3 regions of the Arthrobacter sp. PAMC 25486 genome follow, and region 2 is predicted to be linked to each of the others. Evidence: predicted binding sites of a transcription regulator. Region 2 holds the regulator's gene; each other region holds the start of a gene.
What was found. The regulator LexA, encoded in region 2, represses DNA repair genes until DNA is damaged. The targets are predictions, from matches to a motif close to TCGAACANNTGTTCGA.
Positions count from the first base shown of each region.

Region 1: art_RS20795 (HNH endonuclease signature motif containing protein) is a predicted target of LexA. The motif match lies at 5,833-5,848, and genes of this name have one in related genera.
Region 3: art_RS19760 (DUF222 domain-containing protein) is a predicted target of LexA. The motif match lies at 6,081-6,096, and genes of this name have one in related genera.

Region 1 covers NZ_CP007595.1:770,984-778,691, forward strand. Annotated here, with positions in the region: gene art_RS03665 (dihydrodipicolinate synthase family protein) at 1-338, opposite strand, end outside; gene art_RS03670 (Gfo/Idh/MocA family protein) at 341-1,474, opposite strand; gene art_RS03675 (LacI family DNA-binding transcriptional regulator) at 1,720-2,814, shown strand; gene art_RS03680 (pyridoxamine 5'-phosphate oxidase family protein) at 2,870-3,292, shown strand; gene art_RS20795 (HNH endonuclease signature motif containing protein) at 3,393-5,780, opposite strand; gene art_RS03695 (hypothetical protein) at 5,971-6,516, opposite strand; gene cyoE (heme o synthase) at 6,738-7,708, shown strand, end outside.
Region 2 covers NZ_CP007595.1:4,526,957-4,534,664, forward strand. Annotated here, with positions in the region: gene hflX (GTPase HflX) at 1-532, shown strand, start outside; gene art_RS20325 (ATP-dependent DNA helicase) at 525-2,552, shown strand; gene art_RS20330 (DUF2283 domain-containing protein) at 2,563-2,790, shown strand; gene lexA (transcriptional repressor LexA) at 2,919-3,608, opposite strand; gene art_RS20340 (LysM peptidoglycan-binding domain-containing protein) at 3,940-4,368, shown strand; gene art_RS20345 (histidinol-phosphate transaminase) at 4,500-5,597, shown strand; gene hisB (imidazoleglycerol-phosphate dehydratase HisB) at 5,768-6,388, shown strand; gene hisH (imidazole glycerol phosphate synthase subunit HisH) at 6,385-7,056, shown strand; gene art_RS22630 (hypothetical protein) at 7,056-7,205, shown strand; gene priA (bifunctional 1-(5-phosphoribosyl)-5-((5-phosphoribosylamino)methylideneamino)imidazole-4-carboxamide isomerase/phosphoribosylanthranilate isomerase PriA) at 7,270-7,708, shown strand, end outside.
Region 3 covers NZ_CP007595.1:4,407,306-4,415,013, reverse strand. Annotated here, with positions in the region: gene art_RS19790 (class I SAM-dependent methyltransferase) at 1-24, shown strand, start outside; gene art_RS19785 (NAD(P)/FAD-dependent oxidoreductase) at 17-1,237, shown strand; gene art_RS19780 (GNAT family N-acetyltransferase) at 1,268-1,939, shown strand; gene art_RS19775 (YibE/F family protein) at 2,014-3,312, opposite strand; gene art_RS19770 (GNAT family N-acetyltransferase) at 3,485-4,474, opposite strand; gene art_RS19765 (glycine--tRNA ligase) at 4,477-5,862, opposite strand; gene art_RS19760 (DUF222 domain-containing protein) at 6,139-7,708, shown strand, end outside.

The sequences.
Region 1 (7,708 bases), 840 kb from region 2:
GCCTCGGCGGCGGAACGGTTGATGAGCTCCTGCGTGGCGGCCCAGTCAAGGCCCATGCCGCGCTGTGCGGTGTCCATGACGTCGGCAATGCCCACGCCCCAGCTCCACAGCTCGCGGCGGAAGGCCAGGGTGGCGTCCCAGTCGATATCGGCCGGGGCGCCGGGCACATTGTTACCCAGCACCTTCGGAGTGACGTGCGCTGCGGCGTACACCTTGCGAGAGGTGATCAGCTCGGTGGGCTTGCGCCACGGGCCGGTCGCGTTAAGCGTGAGTGCTTCCAGTTCGCCGGTGGGCAGCGGAAGGGTGAGCGTGATGCTCTGAGTTGAGGTGATGGTCATGGTTAGAGCTCGATTTCCGGGATGTCCAGGGTGCGGCGCTCGTCGGAGGACTGCAGACCCAGCTCGGCCAGCTGCACGCCGCGGGCTGCGGAGAGCAGGCCGAAGCGGTGTTCGCGGCCGGCGACAACATCGCGCAGGAACTCTTCCCACTGCAGCTTGAAACCGTTGTCAAGGTCGGCGTTGGCCGGAACTTCCTGCCACTGTGAGCGGAAGGATTCGGTGACGGGCAGGTCCGGGTTCCAGACGGGCTTGGGGGTGTGGGCACGCTGCTGGGCAACGCACTTGTTCAGGCCGGCGACTGCAGAGCCGTGGGTTCCGTCGATCTGGAATTCCACGAGCTCGTCGCGGTAGACGCGCACGGCCCATGAGGAGTTGATCTGGCCGATGACCTGATCTCCGGCCGGGGTTTCCAGCTCGAAGATGCCGTAGGCGGCGTCGTCAGCAGTAGCTGCATATTCGTTGCCCTGCTCGTCCCAGCGCGCCGGGATGTGTGTTGCAGTTTTAGCATTGACGGTCTTGACCTTGCCGATGATGCCTTCGAGGACGTAGTTCCAGTGACAGAACATGTCGGTGGTCATGCCGCCGCCGTCTTCCTTGCGGTAGTTCCAGGAGGGACGCTGGGCGGCCTGGTGGTCACCTTCGAACACCCAGTAACCGAACTCGCCGCGGATCGAGAGGATGCGGCCGAAGAATCCTTCATCGACGAGGCGGCGCAGCTTGACCAGGCCCGGCAGGTACAGCTTGTCGTGCACGACGCCGGCGGTGATGCCGGCGGCCTGGCCGATGCGGGCCAGCTCGATGGCTTCTTCCAGCGTCTCGGCCGTGGGCTTCTCGGTGAAGATGTGCTTGCCGTTGGCCATGGCCTTCTTCAGGGTGGCGGCACGCAGGCTGGTCATGGAAGCGTCAAAGACGACGTCGACTGTGGGGTCGGCGATGATCGAGTCCAGGTCCGTTGTCCAGTGTTCGACGTTGTGCAGCTCGGCCAGTTCGCGGACCTTGGATTCGTTGCGGCCCACCAGGATGGGCTCGATGGCCACCTTGGTGCCGTCTTCGAGGGTCAGGCCGGACTCGCGCAGCGGCAGGATGGAGCGCAGCAGGTGCTGGCGGTAGCCCATGCGGCCGGTGATGCCGTTCATGGCAATGCGGATGACCTTCTGTGTGCCGGCGCCTTCGCCAGCCGCGGTGGTCTGTACAGCAGTTTGCTCGTTGGAAGCAGTAAGTGTCACGTGGTTCTCCCGGAAGTTGTTGAGAGCCGTTACCGGAAAGTCCGGCGTGGCTTAAGTTTGGAAAGCGCTTTCCAATATATGCTGAACTTATCACCGGGTCAAGGAACAAGAACTTTTCCCCTCACAAGTCTTCGTCAAAGGATGCTCAATTGGCCGTGAAACTCTCAGAGGTTGCCCGACACGCCGGCGTGTCGCTAGCCACCGCTTCGCGTGTCATTAACGGTTCGTCCCGCACGCCGGCCGCGGAGATCGCTGAACGGGTGAAGGCTGCTGCCGCTGAACTTGGCTACGTGGCCAACGCCCAGGCGCAGGCCCTGGCACGGCAGTCGACTGGCTTGGTGGGACTGGTGGTCCATGACATTGCCGACCCATACTTTTCAACCATCGCCCACGGCGTGCAACAGGCAGCTCTGGCCGCCAACCACCAGGTGCTGCTGGCCGGCACCGACTTGGAACACGACGGCGACTCCCCCGGCGACGCCGAGCTGGCTGCGGTGAATGCCTTCATCTCCTACCGTACTGACGCCATCATCCTTGCCGCCTCGCGCCTGCTGGAGGAGGACCCCAGACTCAGCAAGGCGCTGGCCCAATACATCTCCAACGGTGGCCGCGTAGTCACGATCGGAACCACCGAGATTCCCGACGCCCGGGTGCTGCACGTGGACAACCACGACGGCGCCGGAGCCTTGGTCCAAGCGCTCACTGCCCGCGGCCAGCGCCGCTTCGTCATCCTGGCCGGCCCCGCCGAACGCAACACGGCCCGTATCCGCGTCACAGGCTTCACGGACCGCCTGCAGGAAGCCGGACTTGCGCCGGTCGCCGTCGTTCACGGGGAATTCACGAGCCAGGGCGGCTTCGACTCAACCCTTGAGTTCCTCGACGGTCCTACCGCAGGTGCCCTCACGGACGGCAGTGGCGCGGCAACGGGCGGTTCCGCTTACAAGGGCGGCGGCTCCGAAGACACAGACTCCGCGGGGCCGCTGTGCATTCTGGCCGCCAATGACGTCATGGCGCTCGGGGCCATGGCGGCGCTGCGGACCAGAGGTCTGCGGATTCCCGAGGATGTCCAAGTGGCCGGCTTCGATGACATTCCCACACTACGCGACCACTTCCCAGGTCTGACCACCTACCGGCTGCCGTTGGAGGAGATGGGCCAGATCGCGGCGCAGTTGGCGCTGGTCCCCGATGCTAAGACGCCCACGAGTGTCACCGGTCAGGTTGTGCTGCGTGAAAGCGCCGGCGGCAATTAGCACTGCCGGAGGTTAGGGACGGGAATTCGCGCAGGGAATGCGGCATAATCACAGCATGACTACTGATGAGCAACCCGGACGCGACATGGCCAGCGACGATGCCTGGCGCTTCCTTGAGCACACACGCTTTGGCCGACTCGCGCTCAGCGTTGCCAACGAGCCCGACATCTTCCCCATCAATTACTTGGCACATGATGGCAAGTTACTCATTCGCACGAACCCCGGAACAAAACTCGCCGAACTAACCATCAATGACACAGTGGCTTTCGAGATCGACGGCTTGGCCGAGAACGAAGCCTGGAGTGTGGTCCTGAAGGGCACTGCGCGGGTGCTGGAATCGCAAACAGAGATCGACGCCGCCAGCGAACTTCCACTGGCCCCCTGGCTGAAGACGCTCAAGTACACCTTTGTGGAAATTACGCCCTCAAGCGTGCGCGGCATCCGCTTCGAACTGGGAACCGAGCCGGAGCGCTTCTGACTAGCGAACTTTAGCCCGGCGGGGTTTAGTCCGGCGGGGTTTAGTCCGGCGGATCTCGGGCTGAAGAGGTGTTGCCCAGCAGGGGCCTGGCCCGAGCCGGCTATGCTGCGAGTCCCAGCCAAGGGTGGCTGAGTGCGTGTTCGATGGCGAGCCTGGTCAGGATTTCGTTGTCCTCTGCGTCGTACGGTGATGCCTCGGGCGGCTCCGGGAGGTTGTTGAAGTCCCAGACCTCCTCGTCGACAGGATCCCGGGCCGTATCCTGGGCCAAGGCTTCCAGTGCCTCCGTATCGGTGGGAGACAGGCCGGTGGGTGAGAGGCCGGTGGGGTTCGTATCGGTGGGAGCTGGGGTGGTGCAATCCTGGTCTGTGTGAGCCGAGTCGGCACGGCAGGCATTGCTGTCTTGTTCCGTGTGGGCCCGGCTGATGAGTTTCTTCAGCCATTTCGGGTAGGCCGGTGCCTGTGGCTCGTCAAGGTCGGGCGGGCAGTACCTGCCTGACGGTGATGTCCAGGAGATCCGTCCGCCATCTTCGATGCGCGGCGTCCAGCCCCTGAGGCGCAACCCTTGCCGTTCAGGCTCGTCGATGCACCTGAGTTTGCCGTGCCTGTCCTTGTCGTCCTTGAAGTGTTTGACGAGGTGGTGGTGTGCGCACAGGTGTTCAAGGTTGTTGTAAATGGACCGCCCGCCGCTTTCGAAGCTCTTGACATGGTCGACCTCGCAGTTGACGGCCTTGGTGTTGCAGCCGGGGAACTGGCAGTATTCGTCCCTGATGCGCAGCTGCGTGCGCATGGCCTCACTGATCCGGTAACGGTCCGGGGCGATGTCAAGGGGTTGGTTGCTGATGGGATCTACCAGCAACCGAAGCATGCTGCCAGCCTGGGAAGCCAAGCGCTGGGCAACTTCCATGCTGATGGGACCTGCCCCTTCCAGCCACGCGGGTTCGTTCGTCACCCCGAGCATCGACAGCACAGGAATCAACACCACGGGTGTGACGTGCGGCAATGGAGGCCACTGCTCGCTACCACCAGGACTGGGCACAGTTCTCCCCCGGGGACCGGCCGCGACTGCCGCATGTGGGTCACCCCCGGTGCCGTTCACCATTTCGGGGCCGCCTGTTCCCGCAGGAGTCAGCACGGGCAGTTGCGCCGTGGAGTGCCACTGCGGGGAGTTGCGGGGATCCGGTTCCCTAAAGGCCGGGTCGGTGTAGTCAGGATCGTCAAATCGCGGGACCTGCCACGGGTAGAAGACACAGCCGTACCGGTTCGGGTCAGGAAATGCGCCTTCACCGCAGGGGTCCGGTTCGGACTGCAGGTACCAGGGCCAAGACTCAATGGTGCCCGACTCGGCGGCCCCGGTAAAGTACGTGCCCACTGGGCCTGAGGGAGAGTTTAGACCGCAGTGGCCGGCGGGCCCAAGATCGGAGGTGAAGGTGCTGTTGTTCATATCAGTGCCGGGTCCGTTATGCGGGGAGCCGCCCGCGCTGGAGCTGGAAGCATTGCCCTGGGCGCTGCCCGCGCTGGTGCCGTTGCAGCCCCACCCGGCAGCATCATCCGATAGTCGAACGTCCTGGAGGGCTGGGCTGTGGATACTGTTCTCGTCCATGCTCTGACGCAATAACAGGGCGGCCGCGATGTCCGCCCGCAATTGGGCCAGGGTGCGGTCCTCGTGGGAGCCCTGGGCGGCTTGGGCTGTGTAGGTGCACTGGTCCCAGATGGCCTCGATGGTGGGCGACGGGGCATAGAGGCTTAGCCAGGACATGCCGTCAAAGCCGCGGCTGACCCGCAGGTTCCTGTCGGCATAGGCGCGGCGGGTGCGTGCCGTGATGGTTTCCGGGTACTGGCGTTCGCGCAGCCGCCGCGCGGTGGAGCGGAAGCTGGGCAGTGTCTTGCGGACCGCGTGCCCCAACAAGCACTGCTCGAAGGCGTCGATGGTCTCTTGTGCAATGCCGGCCGCCCGCAGCAGGGAGGTCTCCTCGGCAATGACCACCGCATGGTCCCAGCCCAGCTCCCCCACGGTCAGCTGTTCCATGGACGCCGGCAGCGTGCGCACCAACGTGAGCGACTGTTCTATCAACCGCCCCGCCACACCTTCAGAGACGTGGAGAATGGTGGCCAGCTCCGCGCAGATCTGGTCAAGGGAGCAACCCTTCTGCCACCAGTCGAGCGAGAGCAGGCCACCTTCAAGCACGGCGGTGGATTCCAGGCGTTCCACCATGACGGCCACGAGCGCGGCACACCGGTTTTGCTGCCTTCTCAGCGCGGCAATGGCCTCCCCGCACCCGTCCATCAACGCCCTCACACCATCGAGCTGGGACAAGGAGGCAGGGCCGGATTCTCCGGGCACCGGCAGGGGCGGGCGTTCTGAGAGGGCACCCATGTCGGTGGCGAGTGGTTCAATGACAGGAAAGGCGAGAGCATCGATCAGCTCCGCCACACTTACTGTGGTGGATGCCTCTTCCCGATCCGTCGGGAATTCCAGTGAATCGCCCATACCACAATTATAGATCCCATCAACCTGTAAAGCAATGGATTCGCAAATCTTCCCAAACAAATATTCTAGACACCCGCGGCAGCGCCCCTAAGTACCCCGGCGGCAGCTGGGGAACAGGGAAAAGGCGAGTCCCGCCGTCGTACATCAACGAAGTACGACGGCGAAACCCGCCTTACAGAGGCAGCGGCGCCTACCAGCGGTGGGCCACGTCAACGACCACGCGGGTGGAGTTCCCGGGGCCGTCGAGGAGGAAAACCTGGAACGGCAGTCGGGCACGAACGCCCAGGCCCAGGGTGGTCCTGCCCTCAAAACTTCCCGCCATGGCCAGCTGGCGGAACGTGGCATAACCGCTCGTGTTGACCAGCTCATTGCGGTTGGCGGGCTGGTAGGTCGCGTTGCCGGAGGCGTTGTAGGCCGGAGCCAGCACCGTCAGCTGAAGGTAGGCGCCGCCCCGCAGCGGAACGGTCATGCCGCTGCCGGGTGAGGTCACGTTCGAAACGTACCTAACGTTGTATCCGGTGGCATGGCCCGTGATGTCAATGACCATGCGGTCAAAGCAGGCGTGCCGACCGGCCCGCACATTGGTGATGGTGGCGGTGGAACCGATGCCCGCCGTTTTGGCCAGCGAACCCCACGTGATGCCGCAATACGGGGCGGCCTGGGCCGGCGCCGGGCCGACAAGGAAGAATGCGGCAAGCAGCCCCACAACTGCCAGCCAGGTTTTGAAGAACTTCATGGGAAACACCCTCTTTGGGAACTTTGGCCCCACGGAAGTGGGGGTGATACTTACGCTATTACTCCCCTGCCTGCGGCGCATCAGTAGGGAGCAAAAATCCGCCCAACCGTTACGGGTACTGGGACCGGATAGGGAAACGTTATGCAGGTCTCCTTAATGATTCGATCGTGACCTTCGGGGATAGGCTGAACACAATTACTGACCACCCTTGGAGCTCCCCCATGACCACGCGCAGTTCGTCCAGCCCCTCAGGGCAGGCAAAGTCACCTGAGGCACGCGGCGGGGGCATTGGCAGCCGCGGTGGCGACGGCGGAGCTGCGGATCCGGCGCTCGGCGGCGCACTTGACGGCGCACTCGAAAATGGTCCGGCGCATCCGGCGCTTGACGGCAAGGACAGTGCGCTGGCCGCGCGGGCCACGGACGCATCCTGGCGGTCGACGCTGCTGCGCTACTACTCGCTGACGAAACCACGAGTGCTGTACGGCAATGTGCTCACGGCGGCTGCGGGCTTCCTGTTCGCCAGCCCGGGACCTATCGACTGGCTGCTGTTCCTGGCGGTATGCCTCGGCACCACCCTGGTCATTGGCTCGGCCTGCGTCCTGAACAATGTGCTCGACCGTGACATTGACACCCTCATGGCCCGCACCAAAAAACGCGCCACCGTCACCGGGGGCGTGGGTGCACGCAATGCGCTGATCTACTCCGCGGTCCTGTTACTGGCCGGCATGGCAATCCTGGTGGCCTGGACCAACGCACTGGTGGTTGGTGTTGGGATCGGCGGCTTCCTGGCCTACGTTGTGCTGTACGGCATGCTGTCCAAGCGCCTGTCCATTCATGGCACGCTCGTGGGCAGTGTTTCTGGCGCGGCACCCATCCTCGGTGGTTACGTCGGCGCCAGCAACGCCATCGACGCGGGCGCCGTCATCGTCTTCCTGATCTTGTTTGTCTGGCAGATGCCGGCCTTCTACTCAATCGCGATCTACCGTCAGGCCGAATACGCCCGCGCCAACGTGCCCGTCATCTCGGTGGTTCGCGGCATCCCCAACACGGTGGCGCAGATCCTTGTCTACACGGTGTTGTTTGTGGTTGTCTCGGTGCTGCCCCAGCCCTTTGGCTACACCGGCTGGGTCTACACGGCGGTCATGGGCATCCTCGGCACCGGTTGGCTCGTCCTGGCTGTACGCGGGCTGCG
Region 2 (7,708 bases):
TGGCCTCGGGTACACCTTGGTGGACACCGTGGGCTTTGTCCGCGCCCTGCCCACTCAGCTCGTTGAGGCCTTCCGCTCAACACTGGAAGAAGTGGCCGATGCAGACCTGATCCTGCACATTGTGGACGCCTCACACCCTGATCCCGAAGGGCAGATCTCAGCCGTGCGATCGGTGTTTGCCGAGGTTGGTGCACTGCAGATCCCCGAGATCATCATCCTGAACAAGGCTGACATTGCCGATCCCTTCGTCGTTGAACGGCTGCGCCAGCGAGAACCCCGCACCGTGGTGGTCTCGGCACGCACGGGACAGGGCATCCAGGAGCTCCTTGACGCGATCAGCGAAGGCATTCCGCACCCCAGCGTCTTGTTGACACTGATGATTCCCTACGACCGCGGCGATGTTTTGAACAAGCTGCATCGCAGCGACGCTGAAATTGTCAGCCTGGAACATGGCGAGCACGGCACGCTTGCCAGCGTTCGGGTCCGTGAGGACCTGGCTGCTGAAGTTGAACCGTTTGTCCACCATGCCTGAGAGCGAATTGTCACAGCAGGCCCTGGAGCTTTTGGACCGCGCAGTGGCCACCATGGGTGGCCAACGCCGCGACGGCCAGCATGAAATGGTGCGCAAGGTCGTCGCCGCCATTGAGAACGGCGAACACCTGTTGGTCCAGGCGGGAACCGGCACCGGAAAATCCCTCGCATACCTGATTCCGCTCATCGTCCATGCCTTGACAAGCGACAAACCCTCAGTGGTGGCCACGGCCACGCTTGCCCTGCAGGCCCAGATTGTCGGGCGTGACGTGCCTCGCCTGCTGGCCGCCTTGGATCCGGTGCTGCCGCGACCCATCGACGTGGCCCTGGTCAAGGGGCGCAGCAACTATGTCTGCAAGCAGAAGTTGGGCGGCGGCTTCCCCACCGAGGACACGGGGGAGGGTGCCCTGTTCAGCTTGGGCGAGGACACCAGCGTTGCCCACCTGCCGGCGGCCGGAACGGGCCCCACCTCGGCGCTGGGCAGGGAAGTGGTGCGGCTGCGTGAATGGGCGCAGGACACGGACACCGGAGACCGCGACGAACTTGTCCCCGGCGTCACGGACAAGGCCTGGCGGCAGGTCTCCGTCACGTCCATGGAATGCCTGGGCGCGGCGAAATGCCCCCTGGCCACCGAGTGCTTCTCCGAACTGGCCAGGGCTCGCGGGGCCGACGCGGACATTGTGGTGACCAACCATGCCATGCTGGCCATCAGCGCCTTCGAGGGCATTGCCGTTCTGCCCGAATATGATGTTGTGGTTGTCGACGAAGCCCACGAGCTGCAGGACCGGGTCACGGGGGCCGTTACGGGACAGCTCTCTGTCCAGATGGTGCAGGCCGCAGCCTCCAGCACGCGCAAGCACACGGGCGTTTCCGTTGATGCGCTGCACGCCAGCGCCACGGCACTGGACTTTGTCCTCGCCGGTGTCGCCGAAGGGCTCATGCCCAACGGCCTCAACGAAGCACAGAGCCAGGCCATTGAGCAGGTCCGTGATGCCGTCCGTGCGGCGTTGTCGGATTCGAAACCCGACGGCAACGCGTCCGTCGACGGCGGGCGTTCCATCGCCAGGTCACGGCTGAACCTGATCTTTGACTTGTGCGAACGCCTTTTGGCGGCAGCGGATGCCCGTGAAGTGGTGTGGGCATCGCGCCCCGGCACCTTCGCCCCGGGCAAGGGCTACCAAAAGGCGGATGCCAGCGAACCCGCCGTCATCAACATCGCCCCGCTCAGTGTTGCCATGAAGCTGCGTGAGGGCCTTTTTGCCGAGCGCACCGTGGTGCTGACTTCCGCCACTCTGGCCATCGGCGACTCCTTCCAAGCCACGGCCGGGGGACTGGGCCTGCTCGGTCCCAGCGCACCCAGCTGGAGCGGGGCCGACGTCGGATCTCCCTTCGACTACCCCAAGCAAGGCATGCTGTATGTGGCGGCGCACCTGCAAAAACCAGGCTTTGGCACCTCGCCTGAGCAATTGGATGAACTGGCTGCGCTGATCACGGCCGCCGGCGGCGGCACCCTGGCCTTGTTCTCCTCCCGGCGGGCAGCGGAGGATGCGGCAGAGAAACTGCGCAAGAAACTGAAGGTGAAGATCCTGTGCCAGGGAGATTCATCCATGTCCGGGCTGATCAAGGAATTTGCCGACGAACCGGACACCTGCCTGTTCGGCACCATGTCGTTGTGGCAAGGCGTTGACGTGCAGGGAGCCTCGTGCCGGCTCGTGGTGATTGATAGAATCCCGTTCCCTCGCCCAGATGACCCGCTGGTCACCGCCCGCGCCCGCGCTGTGGCGCAAAGCGGCGGGGACGGCTTCATCGCTATCTCCGCAACACATGCCGCCGTGCGGCTGGCACAGGGCGTGGGCCGCCTGATCCGCTCAAGCGAGGACCGCGGCGTGGTGGCAGTACTCGACTCACGCCTTGCAAACGCCAGCTATGGGGGATTTCTGCGGGCTGCCCTGCCACCATTCTGGTCCACCAAGGACCGCACAGTTGCCCTGTCGGCACTGCAGCGGCTATCCGGCAAATAGCGGCACGGACATGCAGATCAGCTACGACGCGCCGGCAGACGCAGCTTATATCCGGCTTGGCGGGCCCCTCACGCCCGGGCAGGCAAGCCAGCAACTTCACTCAATTCAAACTCCGGGAGGTCGAGGCGAAATCACGTTGGATTTTGATGACGCCGGCCACCTGCTTGGAGTTGAGGTGCTGTCTGCCTCGGCTGTGCTCTCCCCGGAAGTGCTGGCGGCTGCGACAGCACTGGACTAAATAGCAGCTCAAGGGGTGCCGTTCTCCGCTGAAAAAATGGCAGCAATGGTGGCAGCAATGTAGAGGGCACCCCGCCGGGCGGCGGGGTGCCCTCTACATTGCTGCCACCAAGCTGGAAAGCCGAGCGGTTAGAGGCTGCGGAGCACCGAGACCACTTTGCCCATGATGGTGGCATGGTCGCCAAGGATGGGCTCATAGCGGGTGTTTTGCGGCAGCAGCCAGATGTGGCCGTCGCGCTGGCGGAACGTCTTCACCGTGGCTTCGTCTTCGAGAAGCGCGGCCACGATGTCGCCATTGTTTGCCGTTTTCTGCTGCCGTATCACCACCCAGTCACCGTCGCAGATGGCGGCATCGATCATGGAATCCCCCTGCACCTTGAGCATGAACAGCTCACCGCTGCCCACGATTTGGCGTGGCAGCGGCATGATGTCATCCACCGCCTGATCGGCCAGGATGGGTCCGCCGGCCGCTATGCGCCCGACAAGCGGCACAAAGGCGGTGTCCGAGGAACTGCTGAGTTCGGCAAAGTTCAGGCCGTTGGAACTGCGCAACGCCTTGGGGGAGCTGACGCCCTGAATCTCAACGTTGCCGTCGTCCAGGACGAGGGGGATGAGCACTTCCATGGCACGGGGCCGCTTGGGATCGCGGCGCAAGTAGCCGTGGCGTTCGAGCTGGGTCAGCTGGTGCGTGACACTCGACAGGCTGGCAAGCCCAACGGAGTCGCCGATCTCACGCATGGAGGGCGGATAGCCCTTGTCTGCAATGGAGCGCTGGATGCACTCAAGGATCTTCTTTTGCCGAACGGTGAGCCCCTTCATGCCGGCGCGGCTGGGTGCCTGGGGGATGCGGTGCGGTGGGTCTGGAAGCTCCATGATTCCGTAGGTCCTTTCGTGGCTGCGCTGAACAATGTCAGTGCCTGCTGGTGGACTGCATCTAGCGGCCAATCCTTGTTCCACAAGTTTAAGCCACATAGGTGCCAATTTCAAACATTTGTTCGATCAGGTCTTGGCAAGTGTCGTCCATAGGTGCTAAAACTGTACTAGTAGCCAAATAGAACATACGTTCTATCGAAGATATGAAGCATGGAATTTTGATCCTAGAGGTGTTGGTGGCCCTGGGCGCAGTTCCACAGCGAAAGGAGCAGACATCATGAATGCAATGGTTATCACGGCAACATCATTCAACGGCGGACGAGGCAACGGACACCTCGTCCGGCCGAACAGCCGCCCGTCCATTGCCGGGGGGCGCCGACTGCAGCTCACCCGGCGCGGCCGGCTCGTGTTCTTCGGCATCCCGGCGCTCGTCATGGCCGCCGCACTGCTGTTCATTTCCCTGGGCGTCTTCGTTGGCTCCATTGCCAGCCCGGCGCACGCATCGGCTCAATTCCCTGTGACTGACATGGCCGACTACGCCACTACGGTGACTGTCCTGCAAGGGGACAGTCTCTGGAGCATCGCTGGCGAAAGCAACCCCGCCCGCAATATTCGGGAGGTTGTCCAGGAAATTGTGGCCTTGAATGATCTCGGTGCGGGCGTGCTGCAGGCCGGCCAGCAGTTGTTCGTCCCGCTACCCAAGTAGCCCCCGGGACGCAATACAGATAGCCCCCGCACGGAATCCAGGTAGCCCAAGGCCGCCTCAGGGCGAGCTGAAGATGTCCGCCTGGTGTCACCGTTTCGAACTTTCACCGGCACAGCAATTAAGCTGAAGTCATGGATCAGTTCGAACTCTTAGCGCAATTGCCCCTCCGTGACGATCTTCGCGGCCAGCACCCTTATGGTGCGCCACAGATTGATGTGCCGATTCTACTGAACGTCAACGAAAACACCTTTGGCGTCCCGGATGATGCCAAGAAGGCAATTCTGAACGCGGTTGCGACGGAGCTGGACAACCTCAACCGCTACCCCGACCGTGAATTCACCGTCCTGCGCCAGGAGCTGGCAGCCTACCTGGGCCATGGGCTCAGCGAAGATAACCTCTGGGCCGCCAACGGTTCCAACGAGGTGCTCCAACAGATTCTGCAGGCCTTTGGTGGTCCGGGCCGGAGTGCCATGGGTTTCCCGCCCACATATTCCATGTACCCGCTGCTCGCCAGTGGCACCGGAACCGGCTATGTTGCCGGTGTGCGTGCACCCGACTACAGCCTCTCGGCAGAGTCCGCCGCTGCGCAGGTGCGTGAGCAGGCGCCCAACGTTGTCTTCCTCTGCTCACCCAACAACCCCACGGGAACTGCCCTGGGCCTGGATGTGGTGAAGGCGGTTTACGAGGCGGGCGAAGCGTCGCAGGCCATCATCATTGTCGATGAGGCTTATGCCGAGTTCTCCCACACCGGCACCGAAAGCGCCCTGGGACTTCTTCCGGGCCGCCCCCGGCTGGTAGTCTCCCGCACCATGAGCAAGGCCTTCGCCCTGGCCGGCGCCCGGCTCGGCTACCTGGCGGCAACGCCGGAAGTCACCGACGCACTGCGGCTTGTGCGCCTGCCCTACCACCTCTCCGCCATTACCCAGGCAACTGCAGTGGCCGCGCTGCGCAACTCCACCTCACTGCTGGCCAATGTTGAGTCGATCAAGGTCCAGCGCGACCGGATCGTGGCGGAACTGACCGAACTCGGGCTGACCCCCGCGCCGTCCGACTCAAACTTTGTGTTCTTTGGCGGGCTGGAAAACCCCCACGAGGTGTGGGAGGCGCTGCTGGCCGACGGTGTCCTGATTCGCGACGTCGGCATCCCGGGGCACCTGCGCGTAACCGCAGGAACCGAAGCCGAAACAACCGCGTTCCTCTCCGGGCTCCGCGCCATCCTTGCCGGCTAGCGCCCAGGTGGGTTCCGGCGTCGGAGGCTGAAAAGCGACCATCGGATGGACTGGTTGGGCAATAGCTGCCCCTCTCTCCTAAACTGGTGTTAAACACAACGACGTTTGTGCGCCTGCTGCTGCCCTGCACCGCTTGGCCGGTGGCGCACATGAATCTAAGGACTGCTGCAATGACTGAGACCATGCCCGGCCAGGGACGGAGCGCCCGTTTGGAGAGGGCCACGAGCGAGTCAAGCGTCATGGTTGAGATCAACCTTGACGGGACAGGGGTGTCGAGCATTGACACCTCCGTGCCGTTCTACGATCACATGCTCACGGCGCTGTCCAAGCACTCCCTGATCGACATGAACATCAAAGCCACCGGCGACACCCACATCGACGCCCACCACACGGTTGAAGATGTAGCCATCTCCCTCGGCGAGGTCTTGAAGGTCGCGTTGGGCAACAAGGCCGGCATCCGTCGCTTTGGCGAGGCCACCGTGCCGCTGGACGAGGCGCTGGCAAACGCCGTGGTTGACCTGTCCGGCCGCCCGTACCTGGTGCACAGCGGCGAGCCTGCAGGCCAGGAATACCACCTGATCGGCGGCCACTTCACCGGCTCCCTGACCCGGCACGTCTTTGAAGCCATCACGTTGCACGCCCAGATCTGCCTGCACATGACCCTCATCGCAGGCCGCGACCCGCACCACATCGTCGAAGCCCAGTTCAAGGCCTTTGCCCGTGCACTGCGCTCGGCCGTTGAAGCCGACCCCCGCGTTACCGGCATCCCGTCCACGAAGGGCCTTTTGTGAGCTCTGAAGCAACAACAGCCGTAAAGCCCACCGTCACCGTCCTTGACTACGGTTCCGGGAACGTCCGTTCGGCCGTGCGCGCCCTGGAACGCGCCGGTGCAACCGTCACGCTCAGCGCCAAGGCCGACGACGTGCTCAACGCCGACGGACTGGTGGTCCCCGGCGTGGGCGCCTTCGGTTCCGTCATGGATGAGCTGAAAAACGTTGACGCCCTGCGCATGATCGGCCGCCGCGTGGCCGGCGGGCGTGCCGTACTGGGCATTTGCGTTGGCATGCAGGTCCTTTTTGATGCCGGCGTGGAGCATGGCGTGCACCGTGAAGGCATGGGGGAGTGGCCGGGGACGGTTGAACTGTTGCCGGCCGACGTCGTTCCGCACATGGGTTGGAACACCGTCAGGGCGCCGGAGGGTTCCCTGCTGTTTGACGGTGTGGAGGAGGAGCGCTTCTACTTTGTGCACTCCTACGGTGTGCAAAAGTGGGACTTTGAGGTACTCCAGCCCAAGATGCGCCCGCCCATGGTGACCTGGTCCGAACACGGGGCGCCCTTCATCGCCGCCGTCGAAAACGGGCCGCTGTGCGCAACACAGTTCCACCCGGAAAAATCCGGCGACGCCGGAGCCCGGCTGCTGCGCAACTGGGTCACGTCACTGAGCAAGGCGGTGCGCTAATGTGGTCGTTGCTCCTGATGGGCCTGGCCGGCCTGCTCATTGGCGGGGCGTACACGTTTTATCAGCAAAAAGCAGCCCGATGGATCCCCATCAGCTTTGCCGCCCTCGCCGTCATGGCGCTGGTGGCCGCATACCTCTTTACCCAGTAGGAACCGGCACCGCCGCTTCCCCTTCGCAGTGAAAATTCACAGTACAAACGACGTTGAGGATCCCATGACCACCCCCATTTTGGAATTGTTGCCCGCCGTGGATGTCGCTGACGGCCAGGCAGTGCGCCTGGTTCAAGGCGAGGCCGGCTCGGAAACCAGCTATGGCTCACCCCTGGAAGCAGCGCTGAACTGGCAAAACGATGGCGCCGAATGGGTCCACCTCGTTGACCTGGATGCTGCGTTCGGCCGCGGCTCCAACGTGGAGCTGCTGCGTGAAATGGTGCAAAGCCTCACCGTCAAGGTTGAGCTCTCCGGTGGCATCCGCGACGACGCGTCCCTGGAAGCTGCGCTCGAACTGGGCGTGGGCCGCGTGAACCTGGGCACCGCCGCATTGGAGAACCCCGAGTGGACGGCCAAGGTGATCGACCGCTTTGGTGAGAAGATCGCCGTCGGACTTGATGTTCGCGGCACCACCCTGGCCGGCCGTGGCTGGACCAAGGAAG
Region 3 (7,708 bases), 120 kb from region 2:
ACGCCGGGTCCCGGGCATGTTTGACGTCATTATTGTGGGCGCCGGGCCCGTGGGCCTGCACCTTGGCGCACTGCTGCTGCAGGAGGGCCTTGCTGTGCGCATCCTGGAACAGCGCACAGCCCCCCGCCCGGATTCGCGCGCCATTGGCATCCACCCGCCGGCACTTGCGGCCCTGGCACTTGCGCAGGTGGAGGCTCCCCTGCTGGCCGAGGGCGTGCACATCACCTCCGGGGTGGCCCGCAGCGGCGGGGCGGAGGTGGCCCGGCTGGCGTTCTCCGGCGCCCGGCCCTTCGTGCTCACGCTCAAACAGGCCCGCACCGAGGCGATCCTGGCGGCGCGGGTCATGGAGCTTGACCCAACCGCCGTGGTGCGCGGTTTTTGCGTCGATGCCATGCATGACGGCGGCACCTTCATCACACTGTCCGGCTCGCTTGGCGGCGGGCAAGGTGGGGCAGGGGAACCCGGCGCCCAGGAACAGACCGGCGGGGAACCCGAGGCCGGGGACCAGACCGGCGGGGAACCAGATGCACAGGAGCGGCGCACGCATTGCCAGGCCCGGCTGGTGGTGGGTGCCGACGGTGCACACTCCGCTGTGCGCCGTCTGCTGAGCATCCCCACGAGCGGGCGCGACTACCCTGATTCGTACTTGATGGGCGACTTCGTCGATGACGGACACGACGGGCCCACGGCCGTGCTGTATTTGGAGCCCGCAGGAATCGTGGAATCGTTCCCGCTGCCCCACGGACTACGCCGTTGGGTGGTGCACACCGATTCACTGCTGCGGGACGTGGATGCCGCAGCTTTGGCGGCACTCATCCTGGATCGCACCGGGGTACGCGTGAATGCCGGCGCGAACAGCATGCTCAGCGCCTTTGCTGTTCGCACCCGGATGGCGCGGCGCATGGTGTCCGGCAGGGCGGTGTTGATTGGCGACGCCGCCCATGAAATCAGCCCCATCGGCGGTCAGGGCATGAACCTGGGCTGGCTGGATGCGGCCGACTTGGCACCCATCATTGTGGCAGCGTTGCACGGGCGCAACACGGGCCCGCACCTGGCCGCCTTTGAACGCAACCGCCTGCGCGCAGCCCGCACTGCCGCACGGCAGGCGCAGCTCAACATGGCGCTGGGACGGAAGGCCCCGCCGTCGTTCCTCCACGCACGGAACGCGGTGCTGGGGCGACTTGTTCGGCTACAGCCGGTCCAAAAACTTGTCGCCCGCCGCTTCACGATGCAGTGACGGCGACCGACGCCCGGATAGGGTATTCAGATGCTGACTATGCACGATGTTTGGCCCTTGTTTGACCTCACCATCACCTCTCCGCGCCTGGTCATGAGGGTTGTGCGGGATGAGGACCTGCCCGGCATCGTGGCTGCGGCGCTGGCTGGCATCCATGATCCGGCGCGCATGCCGTTTTCGGTGCCGTGGACCGACGCGGACCCCGTGGACCTGGCCCGGGGCATGGCCCGCCACCAGTGGGAGCTGCGCGCCGGCGTCCGTCCTGACCACTGGACCCTAAACTTCACCGTGCTGCTCGACGGCGTTCCGATTGGCACTCAGTCGGTCGGCGCCAGCGGGTTTTCCGCCAACCAGACAGTCAACTCCGGATCCTGGCTAACCCAGTCTCAGCAGGGCAAGGGGTACGGCAGGGAAATGCGGGCCACGGCACTGTTGTTTGCCTTCGACTTCCTCGGCGCCGAGGCTGCAGAATCCAGCGCGACCATTTGGAATGCGCCCTCGCTCGGTGTTTCTCGGAGCCTGGGCTACCACTTCGGGGCCACCAAGCCCATCGAGCCCCGACCAGGTCAGCCGGATATGTTGCAAGAACTGAGTGTGGCCGCTGCCGAGTTCAAGCGACCCGCGTGGGACATCTTGGTCGAGGGCTTCGATGCCGTGGCGCAGGATTTGCTGCTGGCGGGGCCGCACGGCAGGCGCAACTGAACATGGCGCTGGGACGGCAGGTCCCGCCGTCGTTCCTCCACGCACGAAAAACGGTGCTGGGACGAATCCTTCGGCTACACCCGGCCCAAAAACTTGTCGCCCGCCGCTTCACCAGGCAGTGAATCCTTCAGGGATGGTGCGGCAGGCCGGCCCGTGGCCTTGACGACGGCGACGGCCACCAGCGTGGTGACGGGAATGGCCAGGACCAGGCCGATGGAACCAACCAGGATCCGCACGATTTCCTCCGCCAGTTCGCTGCCGGTCAGTGCCGACAGCAGCGGCTGGTCGAACAGGGAGACCATGAGCAGTACCGGCAGGGCACTTCCCGCGTAGGCAAAGGCGATGGTGTACACGGTGGAGGCGATGTGGTCGCGGCCGATCCGCATGGCCGCGGTGAACAGTTCGCGGCTGCTCGTGTGCGGGGCGAGCTCGTACAGTTCCCACACGGCCGAAGACTGGGTGATGGTCACGTCGTTCAGCACGCCGAGACCCGAAATGACGAGGCCGCACAGGATCATGCCGGACAGGGACATGCCCTGGGTCAGGTTCAGGAGCTGGTAGCCGTAGTCGCCGGTCGTTCCCGTCAGGGCCGCGGCATCCACCGCCCAGGCCGCCAGCCCCGCGGTGACGAGCAGGCCGAACAGGGTGCCCAGCAGCGCGGTGGACGTCCGGGCCGAGAATCCGTGGGCAAAATACAGCACACCAAACATGATGGCCGAGGAACCCACCAACGCCACCAGCAACGGCGGCTGGCCCTGCGCGAGTGCGGGCAGGATGAACCACGCCAGCACCCCAAACGCCCCAATCAGCCCCACCATGGCGCGCAGTCCACGCCATCTGGCCACCACCACGACGACCAGCGCGTACAGCACCGCCAGAAAGCCCATGGGCAGGGTGCGCACAAAATCCATGAAGATATAGGTGGGCCCGTTGTGGTCCGCACCCGTGATGGCGGCCAGGCCCGACAGGTTCAGGTACCTGATGGTTTCCCCGGCATTGACCCCGCGCGTCTGCACAATGTCGGGGCTGATGAGCACCGGCACCTCGGCCAGGCCCTTGACCTCAGTGAAGGCAATGAAGCACTCTGTCCCCGCGGTGCCGCCCGCATTGAGCGAGCAGTCTTCGGTGGCCGTGCGCACCACCTTGCCGGTGTCGATGCTCGCCCCCGGCGCCGCGGCGTAGGGGTTGCCGGACGGCTCGGTTGTTGTGCCTGCCCCGGGCCACATGACCACCATCGCGACAATGGTCAGCACGGCCAACGGTGCCAATATCCAGCTCAGCAGCACCACGGCACGCCGCCGCATCGCCTTGCGGCGGCGCAACTCCGGACGGCTCAGTGTGGATTCATCAGCGTGCGAATGTGAATGGCCCATGGGCTGGAGTTGGTCCTTCGATTGGGTCGGTCGTCAGAGGGCTCCGGGCGGAGCCGGCTAGCGCAGGCGGCAAACGCCGGGTCCAGAAAGCGAGCGCGGATTTTTTCGGCGAAGAATGAGCCCTAAAAAATCTTTCTGCGAGCGGTGGGCCCGGCGTCTGCCGCCGGCGGATCTATTCCCCGAGGACCAGTGTTTCGGCGCCGCGGACCTTGGCCGCACCCACGGAAATCATGGGATTGACGACGGCGGACAGGACCTCCATGGAGTCGTCCAGTTCCAGCAGGACCGGGTACTGGTGGGTGATGAGGGCTAGCAGGTCGTACACGGCCTGCACCGCCTCATCACGTTCCAGCACCGGCTCAACACCGAGGAACACCTCGGAGGCGCCCGCGGCAACCTCTTCCGTGGTCTCGATGCTGCCCTGCGAATAGCTGAGCGCAAAGGCCTGGATCTTGCCCTTCTTGCTGGGTGCAACACCGGTGCCGAAGGCGCTGGCGGGCTCGGCCCGCAGCACCAGAGCACCGTGGGCGCCCGTGAGATCGTCCAGGAACATGCGCTGGACCAGGCCCGGGCTCAATGGACCGGTGGGATCCCACTGGTTCACGGACTCGTAGTAGCGGCCCACCACGCCGGTCAGTTCAACCGAGCCGGTGGCCAGATCCTGCACTCGGGCTTCGGCTTCCGCCTCGGTGCCGCCGCCAAACTCGGGCAGCTTCAGCGCGCCGGGGCCCACCTCAACCACACGGTTGCGCTGCAGCACAGCCAACCCCATCGTCTCGGCGAAAGCAGCACCCGAGGTGCCGGGGGCAGCCTTGGTGCGCAACGCCGTCGTGCTTACCAAACCGGCAGCAAGTGCACCGTCGGCTTCACGGCGCAGCATAGTCAGCAAGGTGGCGCCAACGCCTGCGCGCCGGTGGTCCTTGGCAACCTCGACGTACGCCCACAGGCGCGCCGGGTGCAACTTCGTGGAGTACACGACGCCGGCCGCGACCGGGATGCCCTGGTCCTCGGCGACGATGGTGCGCCGCCACGGGCCGCTGTCCGATTCCGGCGCCAGTGCGGCGCGGAACTGCCCGGCCGGGGCCGAATCGGCGTCTCCCCAGATCTCCAGAAGAGTCAGGTCATCGCCGTCCTGCCACGGCCGGTAGACAAGTTCAGCCATGCTTACGCACCCAGGAGGCGGGTTGCCAGGTAGGCCTGCACCTGGTCCAGGGGCACGCGCTCCTGGCTCATGGTGTCGCGTTCGCGGATGGTCACGGCGTTGTCCTCGAGGGTTTCAAAGTCGACCGTGATGCAGAACGGGGTGCCGATCTCATCCTGGCGGCGGTAGCGGCGGCCGATGGCGCCGGCGTCGTCGAACTCGATGTTCCAGTGCTTGCGCAGCGTGTTGGCAAGCTCCTTGGCCTTCGGGGACAGCTCCTCATTCCTCGAAAGCGGCAGGACAGCGGCCTTGACGGGGGCCAGGCGCGGGTCCAGCTTCAGGACGGTGCGCTTGTCCACGCCGCCCTTGGCGTTGGGTGCCTCGTCCTCGACGAACGCATCCACCAGGAATGCCATCATGGAGCGGGTCAGGCCGAAGGACGGCTCGATCACGTAGGGGGTGAAGCGCTCGCCCGTGGCCTGATTGAAGTAGCTCAGGTCGGTGCCGGATCCCTTGGTGTGCGAGTTCAAGTCGTAGTCGGTGCGGTTGGCGACGCCCATGAGCTCGCCCCACTCGGAGCCCTTGAAGCCGAACTTGTACTCGAAGTCGATGGTGCCGGCGGAGTAATGCGCGCGCTCGTCATCGGGGACGTCAAAGCGGCGCATGTTCTCCGGGTCGATGCCCAGATCCATGAACCAGTCCCAGCACAGCTCGACCCATTCCTTGAACCACTTGTCGGCGTCTTCGCCGGGCACAAAGAACTCAATTTCCATCTGTTCGAACTCGCGCGTGCGGAAGATGAAGTTTCCGGGCGTGATCTCGTTGCGGAACGCCTTGCCGATCTGGCCGATGCCGAACGGGGGCTTCTTGCGGCTGGTGGTCAGCACGTTGTTGAAGTTCACGAAGATGCCCTGGGCGGTTTCCGGACGCAGGTACTGCAGGCCGGTTTCGTTGTCGACCGGGCCCAGGAAGGTCTTGATCAGGCCGGAGAACATCTGTGGCTCGGTCCATTGGCCCTTGGTGCCGCAGTCGGGGCACACGATGTCTTCCATGCCGTTTTCCGGCTGGCGGTTTTTCTTCGCCTCGTAGGCCTCAAGGAGGTGGTCTTCGCGGTGGCGCTTGTGGCACTGGGTGCACTCAACCAGCGGGTCGGTGAACGTGGCGACGTGGCCCGAGGCTTCCCACACGGCCTTGGGCAAGATGATGGAGGAATCCAGTCCCACCATGTCCTCGCGGCCGCGCACAAATGCCTGCCACCATTCGCGCTTGATGTTTTCCTTCAGCTCAACGCCGAGGGGCCCGTAATCCCAGGCCGACCGCGTGCCGCCGTAAATCTCACCGGCCTGAAAAACAAAGCCGCGACGTTTCGCGAGTGAAATGACCTGGTCAAGCTTGGACTGAGGCGCCACTGTTTACTCCTATTTATTACGAGGCCGCTGGGTGCGGTCCGTTCCGCGCTCAAGCCTACCTTTGGGTGCCGCTTTGGGGGAATTCCCCGGCCGCCCGTGGGCATGCTTGTGAGATGCCCAACGCCCGCACCTTTTCCCAAGCACGACGGCGTGTCCCGGCGTGCGCTGCCCGGCCCGCCTGCTGACGCATTGCCAGATCCCTGCCACGTCATCAGTTATCGAAACTTTCTTTGGGTAACTATTGCGGTCTGATTACGGTGAGCGTATCCTTGGTGTGTGAGTATTCGGGAGCAGTTCCCCGGGGACCGGGGTGGTGGGGCCACACAGGATGTGACCTCAATCCTCGCTGCGATCACTCTTCCTTCCATTGAACCCTTTGGGTCTGACAATGTTGAGCTGGCGGGCTTGCCCGAACGTCCCGTCTATCCGGTACCTGATCCGCTGCCGGTGACCCAGCTCTCCGTGGCACAGTGCGCTTATGACGCCGCGATGGCATCCTTGGCTGAGATTAAACGCCACGAGGACGCGCTCGACGGGGCCAAAGCACGCTTGATTGCCCGTGCCGTCGGGGCAGCCGGTGTGGAGGCTGAACTGCTGGGACTGGACACCTGGCAGGACGGGATCGCGGCTTCCTCCACAGCGACGGAAATCGCACTAACCCTCGGCATCCCCGAACGTACGGCAGCAGCCCTGGAGTATCACAGCGTGGTACTGGTCAAGGAACGCCCCGACGTCCTGGCCGCGTTGGAGGCTGGGGAACTTTCCTGGCATCACGCCACGATCATCAACGACGAAGTCCGTACATTGCAGGAAACCCCCACGACAACCGTTGAGGATGCGACCCTTCTTGAGGCCCGGCTGCTGGTGCTGTCAGAGAACACGACGGCGGCCTCCTTTGCCGGGAAGGCCCGGCGGGCGCGGGAGAAAATGCACCCGGAAACCATGGCAACCCGGACCAAGGAAGCCTTTCGCAAACGCACCATCAGCTGCGACCCCGGCAAAGACGGCATGTCCTGGCTGACCATGCACCTGCCCACGGTCAGCGCCTCCGCGATTTACACGCACTGCACCCGCCTGGCCCGCGCCATCAAGGCCGAGGCCCACCGCGCGCAGCACGCAGCAGACGCATTCGGCACCGGCCAGGACTGCCGGGAATACAGGACCCTCGATCAGCTGCGGGCCGACATCGCCGCGATCCTGCTCCTGGGCCAGGACCTGCCCCTGTGCCCGGCGGGCTCAACCGGCGCCTCAGACACCGGCACTGGCACTGGCACCGATACTGGCACCGGCACCGCAAAGGGTGGGTCGCCTCCGGTGTTCGGAGATTCCGGAACTGCTCCGTGGCCTGCGAAAGGGGCTCAGGCTACGGCCGACCCCGGCAAGTCAACTAAGCCGGGCAGTTCAAGCGAGCCGGGCATGTCGTCCTTGGGGCAGGCCTCCGCCTTCGAGGTATCACTGGTCGAGCAATTCGACGTGCCTCCCTGGTCACACGAGCGGGGCAGCAAGGACATCGTGGCCGGTGACGATCCCGACCAGAACATCAGCACCAGCACCGTTGAGGACCTAGGGACCAGCGACACCGCGTCCACCGCGTCCACCGCGTCCACCGCGTCCACCGGGCAGCGTGCCCCTACCCCCTCAGCTCCCTCCAGCCACCGCCAGGAACCCTTGGCGGAGGGGACAGTTCTGCCCTCCCAGGCTGACCCCGCTGTTCTAGCCGACAGTTTCATCGCACCGCGGGGCTCCAACAGCTCCCACAGCGCACAGGACGCCGACAACTCCTCTTCGCAGGTTGCCGACGATGGTGGACAGGAACCGGCCAGAGGCCCTGACGGGGGAACTGGTC